Paraburkholderia fungorum: one gene and its partner. The protein of the gene in region 1 interacts with the protein of each later gene in a pairwise test. Links are inferred from orthologs where the notes say so. Each region holds a gene or a part of one and is shown on either strand. Other genes may lie near its edges.

Evidence for each region.
Region 2: the proteins of BLS41_RS15345 (region 1) and ftsB interact in binary tests that used the Escherichia coli proteins (3 or more experiments, as listed by UniProt). The link is inferred for Paraburkholderia fungorum from one-to-one orthologs.

What each region holds. Positions count from the first base shown.
Region 1 is NZ_FNKP01000001.1:3,450,055-3,458,913, reverse strand. The notes cover bases 1-2,831. They hold BLS41_RS15345 (cell division protein FtsQ/DivIB), read left to right. Parts: upstream 1-955; coding sequence 956-1,708; downstream 1,709-2,831. Other genes in these bases: ftsA (cell division protein FtsA), read left to right, coding at 1,736-2,831; BLS41_RS15350 (D-alanine--D-alanine ligase), read left to right, coding at 1-931. Also shown: more of ftsA, read left to right, coding at 2,832-2,968; cell division protein FtsZ, read left to right, coding at 3,154-4,356; BLS41_RS15330 (peroxiredoxin), read left to right, coding at 4,615-5,118; lpxC (UDP-3-O-acyl-N-acetylglucosamine deacetylase), read left to right, coding at 5,409-6,326; BLS41_RS15320 (DciA family protein), read right to left, coding at 6,402-6,887; preprotein translocase subunit SecA, read left to right, coding at 7,187-8,859. UniProt on the Escherichia coli protein: Essential cell division protein. May link together the upstream cell division proteins, which are predominantly cytoplasmic, with the downstream cell division proteins, which are predominantly periplasmic. May control correct divisome assembly.
Region 2 is NZ_FNKP01000001.1:2,507,477-2,516,295, reverse strand. The notes cover bases 165-2,955. They hold ftsB (cell division protein FtsB), read left to right. Parts: upstream 165-1,236; coding sequence 1,237-1,674; downstream 1,675-2,955. Other genes in these bases: hslO (Hsp33 family molecular chaperone HslO), read right to left, coding at 2,469-2,955; BLS41_RS11035 (hypothetical protein), read right to left, coding at 1,823-2,227; eno (phosphopyruvate hydratase), read left to right, coding at 165-1,129. Outside these bases: more of eno, read left to right, coding at 1-164; more of hslO, read right to left, coding at 2,956-3,419; BLS41_RS11025 (gamma carbonic anhydrase family protein), read right to left, coding at 3,482-4,006; BLS41_RS11020 (ferritin-like domain-containing protein), read left to right, coding at 4,439-5,332; BLS41_RS11015 (alpha/beta fold hydrolase), read left to right, coding at 5,428-6,312; BLS41_RS11010 (3',5'-nucleoside bisphosphate phosphatase), read left to right, coding at 6,423-7,253; BLS41_RS11005 (L-threonylcarbamoyladenylate synthase), read left to right, coding at 7,457-8,092; BLS41_RS11000 (site-2 protease family protein), read left to right, coding at 8,140-8,802; BLS41_RS10995 (tryptophan--tRNA ligase), read left to right, coding at 8,808-8,819. UniProt on the Escherichia coli protein: Essential cell division protein. May link together the upstream cell division proteins, which are predominantly cytoplasmic, with the downstream cell division proteins, which are predominantly periplasmic.

The DNA of each region.
Region 1 (8,859 bases):
TGATCCAAAACAATTCGGCAAGGTAGCAGTGCTGCTCGGCGGTGAATCCGCTGAGCGCGAGGTGTCCCTCACGTCCGGCCGCCTCGTGCTGCAAGGCCTGCGCGACGCCGGCATCGACGCGCATCCGTTCGACCCGTCCGAGCGTCCGCTCGCTGAGTTGAAGGCGGAAGGCTTCGATCGCGCGTTCATCGCGTTGCATGGCGGCTATGGCGAGAACGGCCAGATTCAGGGCGCGCTCGATTTCTACGGCATCAAGTACAACGGCAGCGGCGTGCTCGGTTCGGCGCTGGGTCTGGACAAGTTCCGCACCAAGCTCGTGTGGCAGCAACTCGGTATTCCGACGCCGCCGTTCGAAGCGGTCATGCGTGGCGACGACTACGAAGCGCGCGCGAAAGACATCGTCGCGAAGCTCGGCTTGCCGCTGTTCGTGAAGCCCGCGAGCGAAGGCTCGAGCGTGGCGGTGATCAAGGTGAAGACGGCCGACGCGTTGCCGGCTGCGCTGATCGAAGCCGCGAAGTTCGACAAGATCGTCGTGGTCGAAAAGAGCATCGAAGGCGGCGGCGAATTTACCGCGTGCATCGCGGGCGATCTGGACCTGCCGGTGATCCGCATCGTGCCGGCCGGTGAGTTCTACGACTATCACGCGAAGTACATCGCCGACGACACGCAGTATCTGATTCCGTGCGGTATCGCGGCGGAAGAAGAAGCGCGTCTGAAAGTGCTGGCGCGCCGCGCGTTCGAGGTGCTCGGCTGCACCGACTGGGGCCGTGCCGATTTCATGCTCGACGCAGACGGCAACCCGTACTTCCTGGAAGTGAACACGGCGCCTGGCATGACCGATCACTCGCTGCCGCCGAAAGCGGCGCGCGCGGTGGGCATCAGCTATCAGGAACTGGTTGTCGGCGTGTTGGCGCTGACGCTTAAGGACTAACCGGGGTGACCCGAAAGCAACACCATGTGGAACAACGTTCGCCAGCTCAATCTCGCCGCCAACACATTGCATGTGTTGCTGGTGCTCGTGCTGCTGGCGGCAGGCGCTGACTGGCTGATCCAGCGTCCGAATTTCGCACTGCGCGAAATCCAGATCGGCGGCGATACGGAGCACATCAATTCGCCGACGGTGCGCGCCGGTGTAGTAGGGCGGTTGAAGGGCAACTTTTTCACGGTCGATCTCGACGTTGCGCGTCAGGCGTTCGAGCAGATGCCATGGGTGCGTCATGCAAGTGTGCGCCGGGTCTGGCCGAATGCATTGGCTGTCACGCTGGAGGAGTACAAACCGCTGGGAACGTGGGGCAGCGATCAGTTGGTGAGCACCGATGGCGAGCTGTTCACCGCGAATCAGGGCGAACTCGAGCAGGATCTGCCCGCGTTCGACGGCCCCGACGGTTCGGCGAAAGAAGTGGTCGCGCGTTATCACGACTTTCAGAAGTGGTTTGCGCCGCTGGGCGCGACGCCCGACGAAGTGACGCTGTCGCCGCGTTACGCGTGGACGGTGAAGTTGTCGAACGGTACGCAGGTTGAACTTGGGCGCGAACGCAATCAGGACACGCTGCTGGATCGCAGCAAGCGCCTGACGGCGGCGTGGGGCGCAGTGACGCAACGTTGGGGAAAGGATATCGAGTATGCGGACTTGCGCTATCCGAACGGTTTCGCGATTCGTGCCGCTGGCATGCGCTTTATCAGCGAACCCGACAAGGGCAAGAAGTAAACGGACATCACACGCAATGAGCACTCTATGAGTAAAGACTATAAAGATCTGCTGGTCGCCCTCGACATCGGGACGTCGAAGGTCGTGGCCATCGTCGCCGAGTTGAAGGGCGAAGGTCACTACGAGGTGATCGGCCTTGGCCAGAGCGAATCGAAGGGGCTCAAGAAAGGCGTGGTGGTGAATATCGAAGCCACCGTGCAGTCCATTCAGCGCGCGCTCGAAGAAGCCGAGCTGATGGCCGACTGCAAGATTACGAACGTGTTCACCGGAATCGCCGGCAGCCATATCCGCAGCTTCAATTCGAGCGGCATGGTGGCGATCAAGGAAAAGGAAGTCACGCAGACGGACGTGGCGCGCGTGATCGAAACGGCGAAGGCAATCAACATCCCGACCGATCAGCAGGTGCTGCATATCCTCACGCAGGAATTCATCATCGACGGTCAGGAAGATGTGCGCGAGCCGATCGGTATGAGCGGTATCCGCCTCGAAGTGAAGGTACATATCGTCACCGGCGCGGTGAGCGCGGCGCAGAACATCGTGAAGTGCGTGCGCCGTTGCGGGCTCGAAGTGAACGATCTGATTCTGCAGCCGCTCGCGTCGTCGCTCGCGGTGCTGACGGAAGACGAGAAGGAACTCGGCGTGGTGCTGGTCGATATCGGCGGCGGCACGACCGACATCGCAATTTTCAGCGAAGGCGCGATCCGTCACACGGCAGTGATTCCGATTGCCGGCGACCAGATCACGAGCGACATCGCGATGGCGTTGCGCACGCCGACGCCGGATGCCGAAGACATCAAGGTCGACTACGGCATCGCCAAGCAGGCGCTTGCCGATCCGGACGAGATGATCGAAGTGCCGGGTCTCGGCGAGCGCGGTCCGCGCACGTTGTCGCGCCAGGCGCTGGCGGCAGTGGTCGAGCCGCGTGTCGAAGAACTGTTCTCGCTCGTGCAGCAGGTGGTGCGCGAGTCGGGTTACGAGGAACTGCTGAGTTCCGGCGTGGTGCTGACCGGCGGCGCGTCGATGATGCTCGGCATGGTCGAACTGGGTGAAGACATTTTCCTGAAGCCGGTGCGAATCGGCGTGCCGGAATACGCGGGCGGCCTTGCGGACGTCGTGCGTAATCCGCGTTATTCGACGGCAATGGGCCTGCTCGTCGAAGGACGCTCGCAACGTATGCGTGGCCGCAAGGTCGCGGTGCAGTCGGGCTCGATGGGACAGGTTTTCACGCGCATGAAAGACTGGTTCCTCGGCAACTTCTAACGGTTTTGCAGTGGCACAAGTAGTCGGATAAGCAATCGAACAAGCAGTGAAACAAGCAGTCGGATTCAAAGCAGGTTTGAACAAACACGCGCAGGTGCCGGCGACCAGCGCGCGACAGGAGGTTGCCCGATCTCCTGCCGGATAACGGCCGAGTGGCTGTACTTTTCTATCTTGACGGAGGCAACATGGAATTCCAGATGCTGGAAACCGAAACGAACGGCACCATCATCAAGGTGGTCGGAGTAGGTGGCGCTGGCGGCAATGCCGTTCAGCACATGATCAACAAAGGCGTGCAAGGCGTCGACTTCATCGTGATGAACACGGACGCGCAGGCTCTGTCGCGTTCGCGCGCCACCGCGGTGATCCAGCTCGGCAACACGGGTCTGGGCGCTGGCGCCAAGCCGGAAATGGGCCGCGCCGCAGCGGAAGAAGCACGTGAGCGCATCGCCGACGCACTGCGCGGCGCGCACATGGTCTTCATCACGGCCGGTATGGGCGGCGGTACGGGCACGGGCGCAGCACCCGTGGTCGCGCAGATCGCCAAGGAAATGGGTATCTTGACTGTTGGCGTGGTCAGCAAGCCGTTCGAATTCGAAGGCGGCAAGCGCATGCGCGTTGCAGAAGCCGGTTCGCAGCAACTGGAGGATCACGTCGACTCGCTGATCGTCGTTCTGAACGACAAGCTGTTCGAGGTGATGGGCGACGACGCCGAGATGGACAAGTGCTTCCAGTGCGCTGACGACGTTCTGAACAACGCAGTGGCCGGTATCGCGGAAATCATCAACGTCGACGGTCTGGTGAACGTCGACTTCGAAGACGTGAAAACGGTGATGGGCGAGCAAGGCAAGGCGATGATGGGCACGGCGACGGTTGCCGGTGTCGATCGCGCGCGTCTGGCCGCCGAGCAGGCTGTGGCCAGCCCGCTGCTGGAAGGTGTGGATCTGTCGGGCGCGCGTGGCGTGCTGGTGAACATCACGTCGAGCCGTTCGCTGCGTCTGTCGGAAACGCGCGAAGTGATGAACACGATCAAGAGCTACGCAGCAGAAGACGCAACGGTGATTTTCGGCGCGGTGTACGACGATGCAATGGGCGACGCGCTGCGCGTGACGGTCGTCGCAACGGGTCTGGGCCGTGCGGCGAAGAAGCAGCAATCGGCACCGATGACGCTGCTGCGCACCGGCACCGACAATCAGCCGATCGGCACGATGCAACACGCGGCTTACGCACCGGCAACGTCGCACGCGGCTACGGCCGACTACGGCGCGCTGGACACGCCGGCTGTGTGGCGCACGTCGCGCGATACGGCTGCGTCGCATGTGCAGGCGCTGCAGGAAAAGGGCGTCGACACGTACGACATTCCGGCATTCCTGCGCAAGCAGGCGGACTGAGCGCGCGAGCAGGCTTTCGTTGCCGCGCTGCAGTTGTTTTGCAGTGCAGCGCTGGCGGACGAATGCACGAGCGTGGCGGGTGAACGGCGAACAGGTCGCGTATCGTCAGATTCGCGGCAAGGACAACTGCCCTCTTCGGATTCGCGAAGCGGATTGGGCGACTGTCGCCGAACGGCGTAGCCTTAACGGGCTGCATGCCAATTTCACTGCGACACGACGACGTGCGAGCGTGCTTCGCATCGATGCAAAGGACTGAGCATGATTCAAGCAGGTGACAAGCTGCCCGACGCAACGCTCTTCGAATTCGTCGAAGATGAGCGGGCGGGCTGCACGTTGGGGCCGAACAGCTTCGACGTGCGCGAGCAGACGGCGGGCAGGCGCGTGGTGATCTTCGGATTGCCGGGCGCGTTCACGCCGACCTGTTCGGCCAAACATGTACCGGGTTATATCGAGCACGCCGGGCAGTTGCGCGCTGCGGGCATCGACGAGATCTGGTGCGTGTCCGTCAACGACGCGTTCGTAATGGGCGCGTGGGGACGCGATCAGCACGCCTCGGGCAAGGTGCGCATGATGGCGGACGGCAGTGCGGCTTTCACACGGGCGCTTGGTCTGGAGCAGGATTTGTCGGCGCGCGGCATGGGAATCCGTTCCCAGCGCTACGCGATGGTGGTCGACGACGGCGTGGTCAAGACGTTGAACGTCGAGGCTGCCGGCAAATTCGAAGTGAGCGATGCAGCAAGCGTTCTTGCCACGTTGAGCTAGTTGCGCGGGCGTCGCCCTTCACCTTGGCAGCGCGCGGTTTTGTCGCGTTGTACGAGGGCAACGGGTGGTAAGACGCTTTTGTGACAGGCCGTTACGCGGGCCGACGACCGGAAACGCCTCCGTTCCGGGACGTCGGCCCGTCACGCTTTCCCTGACGGGCGCCCATTGGGTAATGTAGCGAAACAGATTGATACGTTCCGTGCAACGACGACCCCAAGGGTATTGGAGTATAATTCGTGCTATGGAATAAAAAGTCCCGATTGGGATTTTCAATCGAATAGAAGATCACCATGCTGAAGCAGCGCACTATCAAAACAATCGTCAAGACAGTTGGCATCGGCCTGCACTCGGGTCGGAAGGTCAATTTGACGCTTCGCCCGGCGGCGCCAGACACTGGCATCGTCTTTTCGCGCGTGGATTTGCCCACGCCGGTGGACATTCCTGCGTCGGCGATGGCGATTGGTGATACGCGTCTGGCTTCCGTGTTGCAGAAAGACGGCGCGCGCGTGTCGACCATCGAACATTTGATGTCCGCCTGCGCCGGTCTTGGCATCGACAATCTTTACGTCGACGTCACCGCTGAAGAAATTCCGATCATGGACGGCAGCGCGGGTTCGTTCGTGTTCCTGATCCAGTCGGCCGGAATCGAGCAGCAGAACGCTGCGAAGAAGTTCATCAAGGTCACCAAGCCGGTCGAAATTCGTGACGGCGACAAGTTCGCGCGTCTGGACCCGTACTTCGGTTTCAAGCTCAAGTTCACGATCGACTTCCGTCATCCGGCTGTGGATAAGACCGGCCAGGCGCTGGAAGTGGATTTCGCGAACACGTCTTACGTGCGCGAAATTGCCCGCGCTCGCACGTTCGGTTTCGCGCACGAAGTGGAAATGATGCGTGAACTCGGTCTGGCACGCGGCGGCAGCATGGACAACGCGATCGTGCTCGACGAATACCGCATTCTGAACAACGATGGTCTGCGTTACGACGACGAGTTCGTGAAGCACAAGATGCTCGATGCGATCGGCGACCTGTATGTGGTCGGTCATCCGTTGCTGGCATCGTACGACGCGTACAAGTCGGGCCACGGTCTGAACAACGCATTGCTGCGCGAACTGCTGGCGCACGAAGATTCGTACGAAATCGTCACGTTCGACGACACGCAGAAGGCACCGCGCGGCTTTGCGTACGAGACGCAAACGGCGTTTGCGTAACGTCTTCAGGTAGTAGCAAGCATGAAAAAACGGCCCTTAGGGGCCGTTTTTGTTTTCAGCGCGACTTCGACAACCTTAGCGATTTCTCCGATGCCGGGCCGCCATTCGCGCCAGCGCCTCCTGCAACGGCGACGGTTCGAGCGATTCGCTCAACGCATGCAGCGCATCGGCACCGACCGGCGTCATGCGTGCCTGCTTGACCGGCGGCGGCTCCTTGACCGGCTGAGGCCGCACGCGAATTCGCAGCGCATTGACCGGCCAGCCGCGCTGCTGCAAATCCGACAGCAGCCGTGGTTCAAGATGTCGCAGCCGCGCAGCGAGCGCGTTGTGCGCGGCAAACAGCGCCAGCACGCCGTCCTTGATAAAGCCCGGCTCCACGCTCGTCGCCAGATAATCGGGCAGCAGCGAGCGCAAATCCTTTTCCAGCGCGGCAATTTGCTCGACGCCCGCGCGCAGCGCCGCGTACGCATCCGTGCGATTCAGCACTTCGGCGACGGGCTGCGGGCGGCGCGCTTTGAACTGCTGCGGCGGCGGCCTTGAAAAGGACGGAAAACGGCTCATGTTTGTAAATAAGGGCGTGTTCGCACCCTATTGCGCGTTCACGCCGCGATTGTACCGCGCGGGATGCACGCCAGCCCGGCTCGAGTCGTACGGTCACAAGCCGACGCAGCGGGCATTGTCCACAAGGCCAACGTAGCGCCTCTGACACAGGCGCGGCCGGGGGCGCGTGCTAAAATGCCCGATTCGAATTCACTCTTGGACTAAGCCGCCGAGGCCCTTCCGACCCCGGAGCGCAGTGCATGATCCGTACGATCGGCACCGCGCAACCCAGCCGAAGCCGCGACGCAGACACCGATCCGATGACCACCGGTTTTCTACAGAAGATTTTTGGCAGCCGCAACCAGCGGCTAGTCAAGCAATATCAAAAGACCGTCGCGGCGATCAATGCGCTCGAACCGCAGATCGAGCAATTGACGGACGATCAACTGCGCGCCAAAACGGGTGAATTCCGCCAGCGCGTCGCGAGCGGCGAATCGCTCGACAAGCTGTTGCCGGAAGCCTTTGCGGTCTGCCGCGAGGCCAGCAAGCGGGTGCTGAAAATGCGCCACTTCGACGTGCAGCTGATCGGCGGCATGGTCCTGCACTACGGCAAGATCGGCGAAATGCGCACGGGCGAGGGCAAGACCCTTGTCGCTACGCTGCCGGTGTATCTGAATGCGTTGTCGGGCCGCGGCGTGCACGTCGTCACGGTCAACGATTACCTGGCACAGCGCGACGCCGAATGGATGGCGCGTCTGTACAACTTCCTCGGTCTGTCGGTGGGTATCAACCTGTCGCAGATGGACCACGAGGCGAAGCAGCAGGCCTACGCTGCCGACATCACGTACGGCACGAATAACGAATTCGGCTTCGACTACCTGCGCGACAACATGGTCTACGAGACCGACGCGCGCGTGCAGCGAGCGCTGAATTTCGCGGTGGTCGACGAGGTCGACTCGATCCTGATCGACGAAGCCCGTACGCCGCTGATCATCTCCGGCCAGGCCGAAGATCACACCGAACTCTACGTGCGCATGAATGCGCTGCCGCCGCTGCTCGAACGCCAGATCGGCGAAGAAAAGGCGGACGGCACCGGCGTCGAAAAGCCGGGCGATTACACGCTGGACGAGAAAGGCCGTCAGGTTTTCCTGACCGAATCGGGCCACGAAAAGGCCGAGCGTCTGCTCGCCGAGTGGGGCCTGATCGGCGAAGGCGAGAGCCTTTACGCGCCGCAAAACATCACGCTGATGCACCACGTGTACGCAGCATTGCGCGCACACACGCTGTTCTTCAAAGACCAGCATTACGTGGTGCAGAACAACGAAGTGGTGATCGTCGACGAATTCACCGGCCGTCTGATGTCGGGTCGTCGCTGGTCGGATGGCCTGCACCAGGCCGTCGAGGCGAAGGAACACGTCAAGATCCAGAGCGAGAATCAGACGCTCGCGTCGATCACGTTCCAGAACTACTTCCGCATGTACGCGAAGCTGTCCGGCATGACCGGTACGGCGGATACGGAAGCGTACGAATTCAACGAGATCTACGGTCTCGAAACGGTCGTGATCCCGACCAATCGTCCTCCGAAGCGGATCGACAAGCAGGATCAGATCTACAAGACCGCCAAAGAGCGTTATGACGCGGTGATCCGCGACATTCGCGACTGCTATGAGCGCGGTCAGCCGGTGCTGGTCGGTACGACGTCGATTGAAAACTCGGAACTGCTGTCGCATCTGCTGAAGCAGGCCGGTTTGTCGCACGAGGTGCTGAACGCGAAGCAGCACGCACGTGAAGCGGAAATCGTTGCCGAAGCGGGCCGTCCGAAACGCATCACGATCGCTACCAACATGGCCGGTCGCGGTACGGACATCGTGCTCGGCGGCAATGCAGAAAAGCAGGCGTCGTTCCTCGAAAAGGACGAAACGCTCTCCGACGACGAAAAGCAGCGCCGTATCGCGAAGATTCACGACGAGTGGCAAGCGCTGCACGATCAGGT
Region 2 (8,819 bases), 940 kb from region 1 along the record:
CGACGGCGAAACCGGCCGTTACGGCGGCAAGGGCGTGCTGAAGGCCGTTGAGCACATCAACACTGAAATCTCCGAAGCGATCATGGGCCTCGACGCTTCCGAGCAGGCCTTCCTCGACAAGACGCTGCTGGAACTCGACGGCACCGACAACAAGTCGCGCCTCGGCGCAAACGCGATGCTGGCTGTGTCGATGGCCGTCGCGAAGGCCGCTGCTGAAGAAGCCGGCCTGCCGCTGTACCGCTACTTCGGCGGCTCGGGCGCAATGCAACTGCCGGTCCCGATGATGAACATCGTCAACGGTGGCGCGCACGCGAACAACAGCTTGGACATCCAGGAGTTCATGATCGTTCCGGTTAGCCAGCCGACTTTCCGCGAAGCACTGCGCTGCGGCGCCGAAGTGTTCCACGCGCTGAAGAAGATCCTGTCGGACCGCGGCATGAGCACGGCAGTGGGCGACGAAGGCGGTTTCGCACCGAACTTCGGCAGCAACGACGAGTGCCTGTCGACCATCCTGCAAGCTATCGAGAAAGCAGGCTACCGCGCCGGTGAAGACGTTCTGCTCGCACTCGACTGCGCAGCGAGCGAGTTCTACCACGACGGCAAGTACCAGCTGGCTGGCGAAGGCCTGCAACTGTCGTCGACGGAATTTGCGGATTACCTCGCAAACCTGGCCGACAAGTTCCCGATCGTGTCGATCGAAGACGGCATGCACGAAAGCGACTGGGCAGGCTGGAAGACGCTGACCGACAAGCTCGGCAAGAAGGTCCAGCTGGTCGGCGACGACCTGTTCGTGACCAACACGCGCATCCTGAAGGAAGGCATCGACAAGGGCATCGCCAACTCGATCCTGATCAAGATCAACCAGATCGGCACGCTGACGGAAACCTTCGCGGCAATCGAAATGGCGAAGCGCGCAGGCTACACGGCTGTGATCTCGCACCGTTCGGGCGAAACCGAAGATTCGACGATCGCCGATATCGCGGTCGGCCTGAATGCCGGTCAGATCAAGACGGGTTCGCTGTCGCGTTCGGACCGCATCTCGAAGTACAACCAGTTGCTGCGTATCGAAGAAGATCTCGGCGATATCGCCAGCTATCCGGGCAAGTCGGCGTTCTACAACCTGCGCTAAGTTGGCTGATGTCTACGCTAACCGATGAGCCGGTTATCCCCCGTTTCTGATTGACCTCGCCGCCCTGCGTATAGCGCAGGGCGGCGCGTATTTATTGTGCTTACTTCATGCGGCTCGTCACTGCTGTCCTGATCGTTCTGCTGGCGCTGATCCAGTACCCGCTCTGGTGGGGCCATGGGGGCTGGTTGCGTGTGCACGAGTTGCAGCAGCAACTGGCGCAGCAACTGCAGAAGAACAACGATTCGAAGCTGCGCAACGAGCGTATTCAGGGCGAAGTGCAGGATCTGCAGAACGGCACGGCCGCTGTCGAAGAGCGGGCGCGCTACGAAATGGGCATGGTCAAGGATGGCGAAGTGTTCGTGCAATTCGTGTCGCCGAACGCGCCGTTGCCGACCGCAAACACGCCTTCGGTGACAACCTCGACGCGGGGTGAAGTGTCGGCGGCACCGCTGCATGTGGTGCCGAATCCGGAGTCGCGTGCGAAGCCGGATCGCAAGCACGGCGGCAAGGCGGCGAAGGACAAGAAGGCCGCTGGTACGCATTGAACGTTGCGTGTTGGTGTAGCGCGTTAGCTGCGCCAGGCCGGCAAGATACGGGGGACGAAAAAAGGAGCGGTTCAGCAATGAACCGCTCCTTTTTCTTTTGGCCCTTCAGGTTGAGTGCGCTACCGCGCGATACGCCCCACGCTTTGTTCTACCAACCCCAGTTTGGTCCAAAACCCACGCCAATCCCGGAGCCCCAGCCGCGTCCCCAACCGCCGCTGGAATAACCTCCCCAGACGTTGACCGGTGGCGAGTAATAACGCGACCAGGCCTGAGCGGCATTTTCGGCGGCAATCGCCTGATCCTGTTCGAACAGCACCTGCCGGTCGATCGCGTCATAGCGTGCGCGTTCTTGCGGCGTAAGTGGCGGCGCGGTGGTGGAGTTGACGGTGTCGGTCTGATCGGCCGGCAAACGGCTCAGGATCGGCGACGGCCCTGGCGGATCGATCGCGCAGCCGGCTAGCGCGGCGGTGCCGGCAACCACGACGAGGACCGAAAACAAGCGCGTGTGGCGAAGGGCAAGGGCATAGCGGGTCGACGAAACAGTGCGGATCATGTTCGATCTCCAGCAATCAGTCGGTCGGATGCCTAAGTAAAAATGCACAACGTCCGCCGCCAGGAATCAACGCAACCAGACGAAACCACACGCAAGCAAACGGAACCAGCGACAGGTAATGCTGAAGCAATTCGCGCCGCCCGAGTCACAAAGTGACGATGGGCGGCGCGATAACAACCACCGTGAAACGACTACTATCCGCTCCAGATCGGCGAGCCTGAAACCCGCTTCACCGGTCGTCTCAATGCCGTTGATCAGCAGCGGGCGTCACACCCTGTGAGAGTGCGTCGGCGACGAAAAGTTGCGCCACATCGACCGGATCGAATTCGTACCGCTGGTTGCAGAACTCGCAATGAATTTCCACATGTCCGCGTTCTTCGATCACGCCGTCCACCTCTTCGCGGCCCAGCATCTTCAGCATTCCACCGACTTTCTCGCGCGAACACGTGCATTCGAAGCGCGCCGTGGCCGGCTCGAAATGCTGGACGTTTTCCTGCCAGAAAAGGCGCCGGAAAACCGTTTCCGGTTCTTCTTTCAACAGTTCGTCCTGCGACAGCGTGCCGCCCAGCGTGCAAACGCGTTCCCAGGTATCCGCGTCCAGCTCGCCCGGATGCGGGACGATGCCGCCGTCGCCCGGCAGCTTCTGCAGCAGCATGCCGACCGCGCGCTCGGTGTTCGCCGCGAGCCACAGGCGCGTGTCGAGTTGTTCGGAGTGGTGCATGTAGTGCTCGAGCACTTCGGCCATCGAGTTGAGCGGGCCGTCCACGCCCGACAGCGGCACGATACTTTGATACGGCTGTTGGCCCGGATGCTTGTCGGCTGGATCGAGCGTGATCACGCAGCGGCCGTGACCGCTCGCGTTCAGCAATTCGATCATCGAAGCCGTGTCGCCGATGGTATTGGCCGTGTCGCCGGAAAGCTTGGCGGTGGCGCGCATCGACAGATCGGAGCTGCACTGGACCACCAGCATCTTGACCGGGCCGTCGCCGAAAATCTGCATGACGAGCGTGCCGTCGAACTTGAGATTCGCCGACAGCAGTGCGCACGCGGCCATCATTTCGCCCAGAATCGTCCGCACAGGCGCCGGATAATCGCGGCGCGTCAGCACTTCCTGCCACGTATTGCGCAGCGAAACGATCTCGCCGCGCACTGGCGCCGCGCTGAACATGAATTTTTGCAACTGGTCGCTCACAACTTTTCCTCGGTGGAATGACGCGGCTGATGCCGCGCCTTGCGCGCCCCGCGCGTCGGCGGTTAGCCGATGCGTACGAGCTGCGCCTTGAAATATTCGCGGCGCTCGGCATAACTTGCCGTGCCGCGCTGCATATTGGCGATATCCGTCTCGGTCAACTCGCGCACCACTTTGGCGGGCGCGCCGAGAATCAGCGAATTGTCGGGAAACACCTTGCCTTCAGTGACGATGGCGCCCGCTCCGACCAGACAGTTGCGGCCGATTACCGCTCCATTCAAGACCACGGCCTGAATTCCGACCAGTGAACCTTCCTTGATCGTGCAGCCGTGCAGCATGACCTGGTGGCCAATCGTCACGTTCGGCTCGATCGTCAGAGGAAAACCGGGGTCGGTGTGCAGCACGGCGCTTTCCTGCACGTTGCTGCCCGCGCCGACGGTGATCGCCTCGTTGTCGCCGCGAATCGTCGCGCCGAACCAGACGCTCGCGTTTTCCTCGATCGTCACATTGCCGATGATAGTCGCCGTATCCGCGATGAACACGCTCTCGTGAATGGTCGGGGCGGCTTCGCCAAGCTTGTAAATCGTCACAATGTCTCCTCTTGATCAGTCGCTGCTGACGCTGAAATGGGGCGGGGAATGGCCCGGCAGATGAAGCGTGGCCGGGGTTGCCGCGGGATGTGCCGCCTGGCCGGCGCGATCGGCGCGCCGGATGGTCGAATCGGGTATTGTAAACGGTTGTGTGGTTGGGGCTCCTGGTGTAGCGGCGGTCGGTGCGGGTTTGATCTCCTGCCTGCTATCGAGGCGCGTGCAGCGCGAGCACCGTTCTGCGAGGGGCGGGCGGGTTGCAATCGGGCGGTGGCCGCTGAGCGAATGGGCGGGTGCAAGCGTATCGCCGAACTGAGCACCGTTGCGCCCTGTGCGGCGCCTGCGGCTCGCTCCTTTGCCGCGCCTGCTCCCGCTTACTCCTTGTCCTACCTGAAACCCGTTCCCAGCATCGCTGCCATTACCAGCCCGCTTGCCATGACGTTCGCCGCTTCGTCCAACCTGTCTGCCGCCCCTGTCGCCGCCAACCGCAGCTCCCCCGACTGCGCGCGAACTGCCGCGCTTGCCGCGTTGCGCGAGAGCGATCCAGTGACCAAAGCGGCGGCAGCCCGCTCGCTCTACGCCGCCGTGCTCGACGCGCAGATGACCTGTTCCGCCGACGCCGAACTCGACGAGCCGCCCAACCTGCCGGGCCGTCCTGCGCAGCCGGAACTGGTCGATCCGCGTCTGTTAAAGCGGCGCGGCATGCAATCGCCCGAAGGCCGCGCGGTGCTGCTGCACGCGCTCGCGCACATCGAATTCAACGCGATCAACCTTGCGCTCGACGCCGTCTGGCGCTTTCCCGCGATGCCTGCCGCGTTCTACGCCGACTGGCTCAAAGTCGCGGCCGAAGAGGCGTATCACTTCTCGCTGCTCACCGCCCGGCTCGCGGAATACGGCCACGTATACGGCGATTTCCCCGCGCACGACGGCCTGTGGGACATGTGCGAGCGCACCCGCGGCGACGTGCTGGCGCGTATGGCGCTGGTGCCGCGCACGCTCGAAGCGCGCGGACTCGACGCCTCGCCGCCGATCCGCGCGCGACTGCAACAGGCCGGCGACCACGCGTCCGCAGCGATTCTCGACGTAATCTTGCGCGACGAGATCGGCCACGTGCTGATCGGCAACCACTGGTTTCGTCACCTATGCAACAAGAACGGCCTCGATCCGCACACGACCTACACCCGTCTCGCCGATCAGTATCACGCGCCGAAATTGCGCGGGCCGTTCAATTTCGAAGCGCGCCGTGACGCCGGTTTCGACGAGGCCGAACTGGCTGCGCTGGCCGGTCTCGATCTCCAGCAAGCGGTCCCGCCGGCCCGCAGCGACTGAAGCCGGCCGAGACCTGATTCCACGATCTGGCCCCTCGCATCGTCCGGCTATCTCGTTATAATCGAACGACCATTCTTTTTTCGGGGCGCGCGTTCATGAACACTTCCCAATCTGACTTCATCGCCGTGCGCGGCATCCGTCTGCATGTGCGGCGTTGGGGCAATCCGGATGCGCCCGCGCTGTTCATGCTGCACGGCTGGATGGACGTCTCGGCGTCGTTCCAGTTTGTCGTCGATTCGCTCGGCGGCGACTGGCAGATCATCGCGCCGGACATGCGCGGGTTCGGTTTGTCGGACTGGCCGGTGGCCGAGCGGGGCGGCGGCAATTACTGGATGCAGGACTATCTGGCCGATCTCGACGTGCTACTTGATCACTACGCGCCGGGCGGCCAGGTGAATCTGGTCGGGCATAGCATGGGCGCGAACATCGCCTGTCTGTACGCGGGCGTGCGGCCCGAACGGGTGCGCCGGGTGGTCGATCTGGAAGGATTTGGTCTCGCCCCGGCGCACGCGGCTCAAGCGCCCCGGCGCCTGCTCACGTGGCTCGACGAATTGCGCGACCCGCCGCAGTTGAAGCGCTATGTGTCGCTCGAAGCGGTCGCCGCGCGTCTGATCAAGACCAATCCGCGCCTCGCTCCGCAGCGTGCGCAGTTTCTCGCGCAGCACTGGTCGAAGCCCGACGGCGAAGGGCGCTACATGCTGCTGGCCGATCCGGCCCACAAGGTGCGCGGACCGACGCTGTATCGTCTGGACGAGGTGATGGCCGTGTGGGGCAAGGTGAGCGCGAAAGTGCTGCATGTGGAAGCCGCTAATTCGCCGACGCTTGCGGCTATCGCAGGCGAAATTCCGTTGGCCGAGTTCAAGGCGCGTTTTGAGGCGTTCCCGAACTGGCGCGAGAAGATCATCGACGAAGCGGGACATATGGTGCATCACGACCAGCCCGAGCAGATCGCAGCGCTGATCGAAGGGTTTTGCGCGTGAGTGTTCGGCCTACCGGAAACGGCGCGCTTCGCCGGACGTGGACGCGAGATAGCTCTGGGGTCGCTTACTGCGTTGCAGTAAAATGAGTACAGAACCTTTTTGCGACCACGATGAACGCCGACCTGCACTGCCATTCCACTGTTTCCGACGGCCAGTTTTCTCCCGCCGACGTCGCACGCCGCGCACATGCGGGCGGCGTGACCCTTTGGGCATTGACCGATCACGATGAAGTGGGCGGCCAGCTCGAAGCGCGCCGCACTGCCGAGGAACTCGGCATGCGCTACCTGAGCGGCGTCGAAATTTCGGTGACGTGGGCTTCGCGTACGGTGCACATCGTCGGTCTGGGCATCGACCCGACCAACCCGATCCTGATCGACGGCCTCGCTCGCACACGCGACGGCCGCGCGGCGCGCGCCGAGGCGATCGGCGAGCAGCTGGCCACGCTCGGCATCCCCGGCGCTTACGAAGGCGCACTCCAATACGTGTCGAATCCCGACATGATTTCGCGTACGCACTTCGCGCGCTTCATGGTCGAAAGCGGTCACTGCAGTTCCACGCAAGATGTGTTCAACCGCTATCTCGGCGACGGCAAACCCGGTTTTATCGCGCACCGCTGGTCCAAACTGGCCGACGCGGTCGGCTGGATCCAGCAGTCGGGCGGTGAAGCGATCGTCGCGCACCCGGGCCGTTACGCATACTCGCCGGTCGAATTCGATGCATTTTTCGCCGAATTCATCGATCTCGGCGGCAAGGCGATCGAAGTCGTCACAGGCAGCCACACGCCCGATCAGTACCGCGAATACGCGGACGTCGCGCGCCGCTTCGGTTTCGAAGCGTCGCGCGGCTCCGATTTCCACGCACCCGGCGAAGGCCGCGTCGACCTCGGCACGCTGCCGCCGCTGCCTTCCGATCTCAAGCCCGTCTGGGAACGCTGGCTGTGATCGCGCGCCGTGCCACGCCGGCACGTTGCGCGCGAGAGCCGTTCGGGCACGCCGCGTGCGGTTTTTCGTCCTGCTGCACCTCTGATTTCTCGTTTCCTCGCGATCGGACTTTTCGTCCGGTCTTCCGCTCCGTTGCATATCGCAAGTATCGCAACGCGTTTCGTTGTTCCGTCGCCGTTCATCTGTAGCCATTGTTAGACATCATGTCCCAATACTTTCGGCTTCACCCTGACAACCCGCAGCCGCGCCTCGTCAAGCAGGCGGTGCAGATCATCAAGGACGGCGGCGTGGTCGCGCTGCCAACCGATTCGAGCTATGCGCTAGCCTGTCAGCTCGACGACAAGGACGCGGTGGAGCGTCTGCGGCGCATTCGCGGGCTCGACGAAAAGCAACTGCTGTCGCTGCTGGTGCGCGATCTGTCCGAACTGTCGAACTTCGCTATGGTGGATAACCGGCAATACCGGCTGATCAAATCGGTGACACCGGGGCCCTATGTGTTCGTGCTGCAGGCCACCAAGGAAGTGCCGCGGCGCCTGTCGCATCCGTCGCGCAAGACCATCGGCCTGCGGGTGCCGGATCACGCGATCACGCTGGCGATTCTCGAGGAACTGGGTCAGCCGCTGCTCGGCTCCACGCTGATCATGCCGGGCGAAACGCAACCGCTGAACGACCCCGAAGAGATTCGCGAGCGGCTGGAGAAGCAACTGGATCTGGTGATCGACGGCGGTGCCTGTGTGTGCGAACCGTCCACCGTGATCGATCTGACCGGCGCGGAGCCGGTGCTGGTGCGGGCAGGGCGCGGTTCTCTCGCGCCCTTTGGTCTCGAAGAGACGGCATGAGCGGAAGCGGACAGACGCCCGCAACCGCGTTGTTACAATAGTGAGCTATGGATTCTTCCCTGATACAAACCATTGCGGTGTACGCGCTGCCGGTGATTTTCGCGATCACGTTGCACGAAGCCGCTCATGGCTATGTCGCGCGCTGGCTGGGCGACAACACCGCTTATGTGCTCGGCCGCGTGTCGATCAATCCGATGCGGCACATCGACCCGCTCGGCACGATCGCCATTCCGCTGCTGTTGTACTTCGCGACCAGCGGCGCGTTCATGTTCGGTTACGCAAAGCCGGTGCCGGTGGCGTTCGGCAATCTTCGCAATCCGCGTTGGGGCAGCTTGTGGGTCGCTGCCGCCGGTCCGGCGTGTAATTTCATTCAGGCGCTGATCTGGGGTGTGTTCGGCGTGGCGCTTGCGGTACTCGGCGTCGAGGAACCGTTTTTCACGCGAATGGCTGCGGCAGGCGTGGGTGTGAACCTCGTGCTCGGCGTGCTGAACCTGTTTCCGCTGCCGCCGCTCGACGGCGGCCGTGTGCTGATGGCGCTGTTGCCGCCGAAGCAGTCGATCGCGCTGTCGCGTCTCGAGCCATACGGCTTTTTCATCGTGATGGCGCTGGTCATGACGGGGACGCTGACGCGCTATTGGCTCAATCCGCTCGTGACGCTCGGCTACGGCGCGATTACTGCCGTGCTGACTCCTCTCGTTTCGCTTTTCTGACAACCATGTTCCCTGAT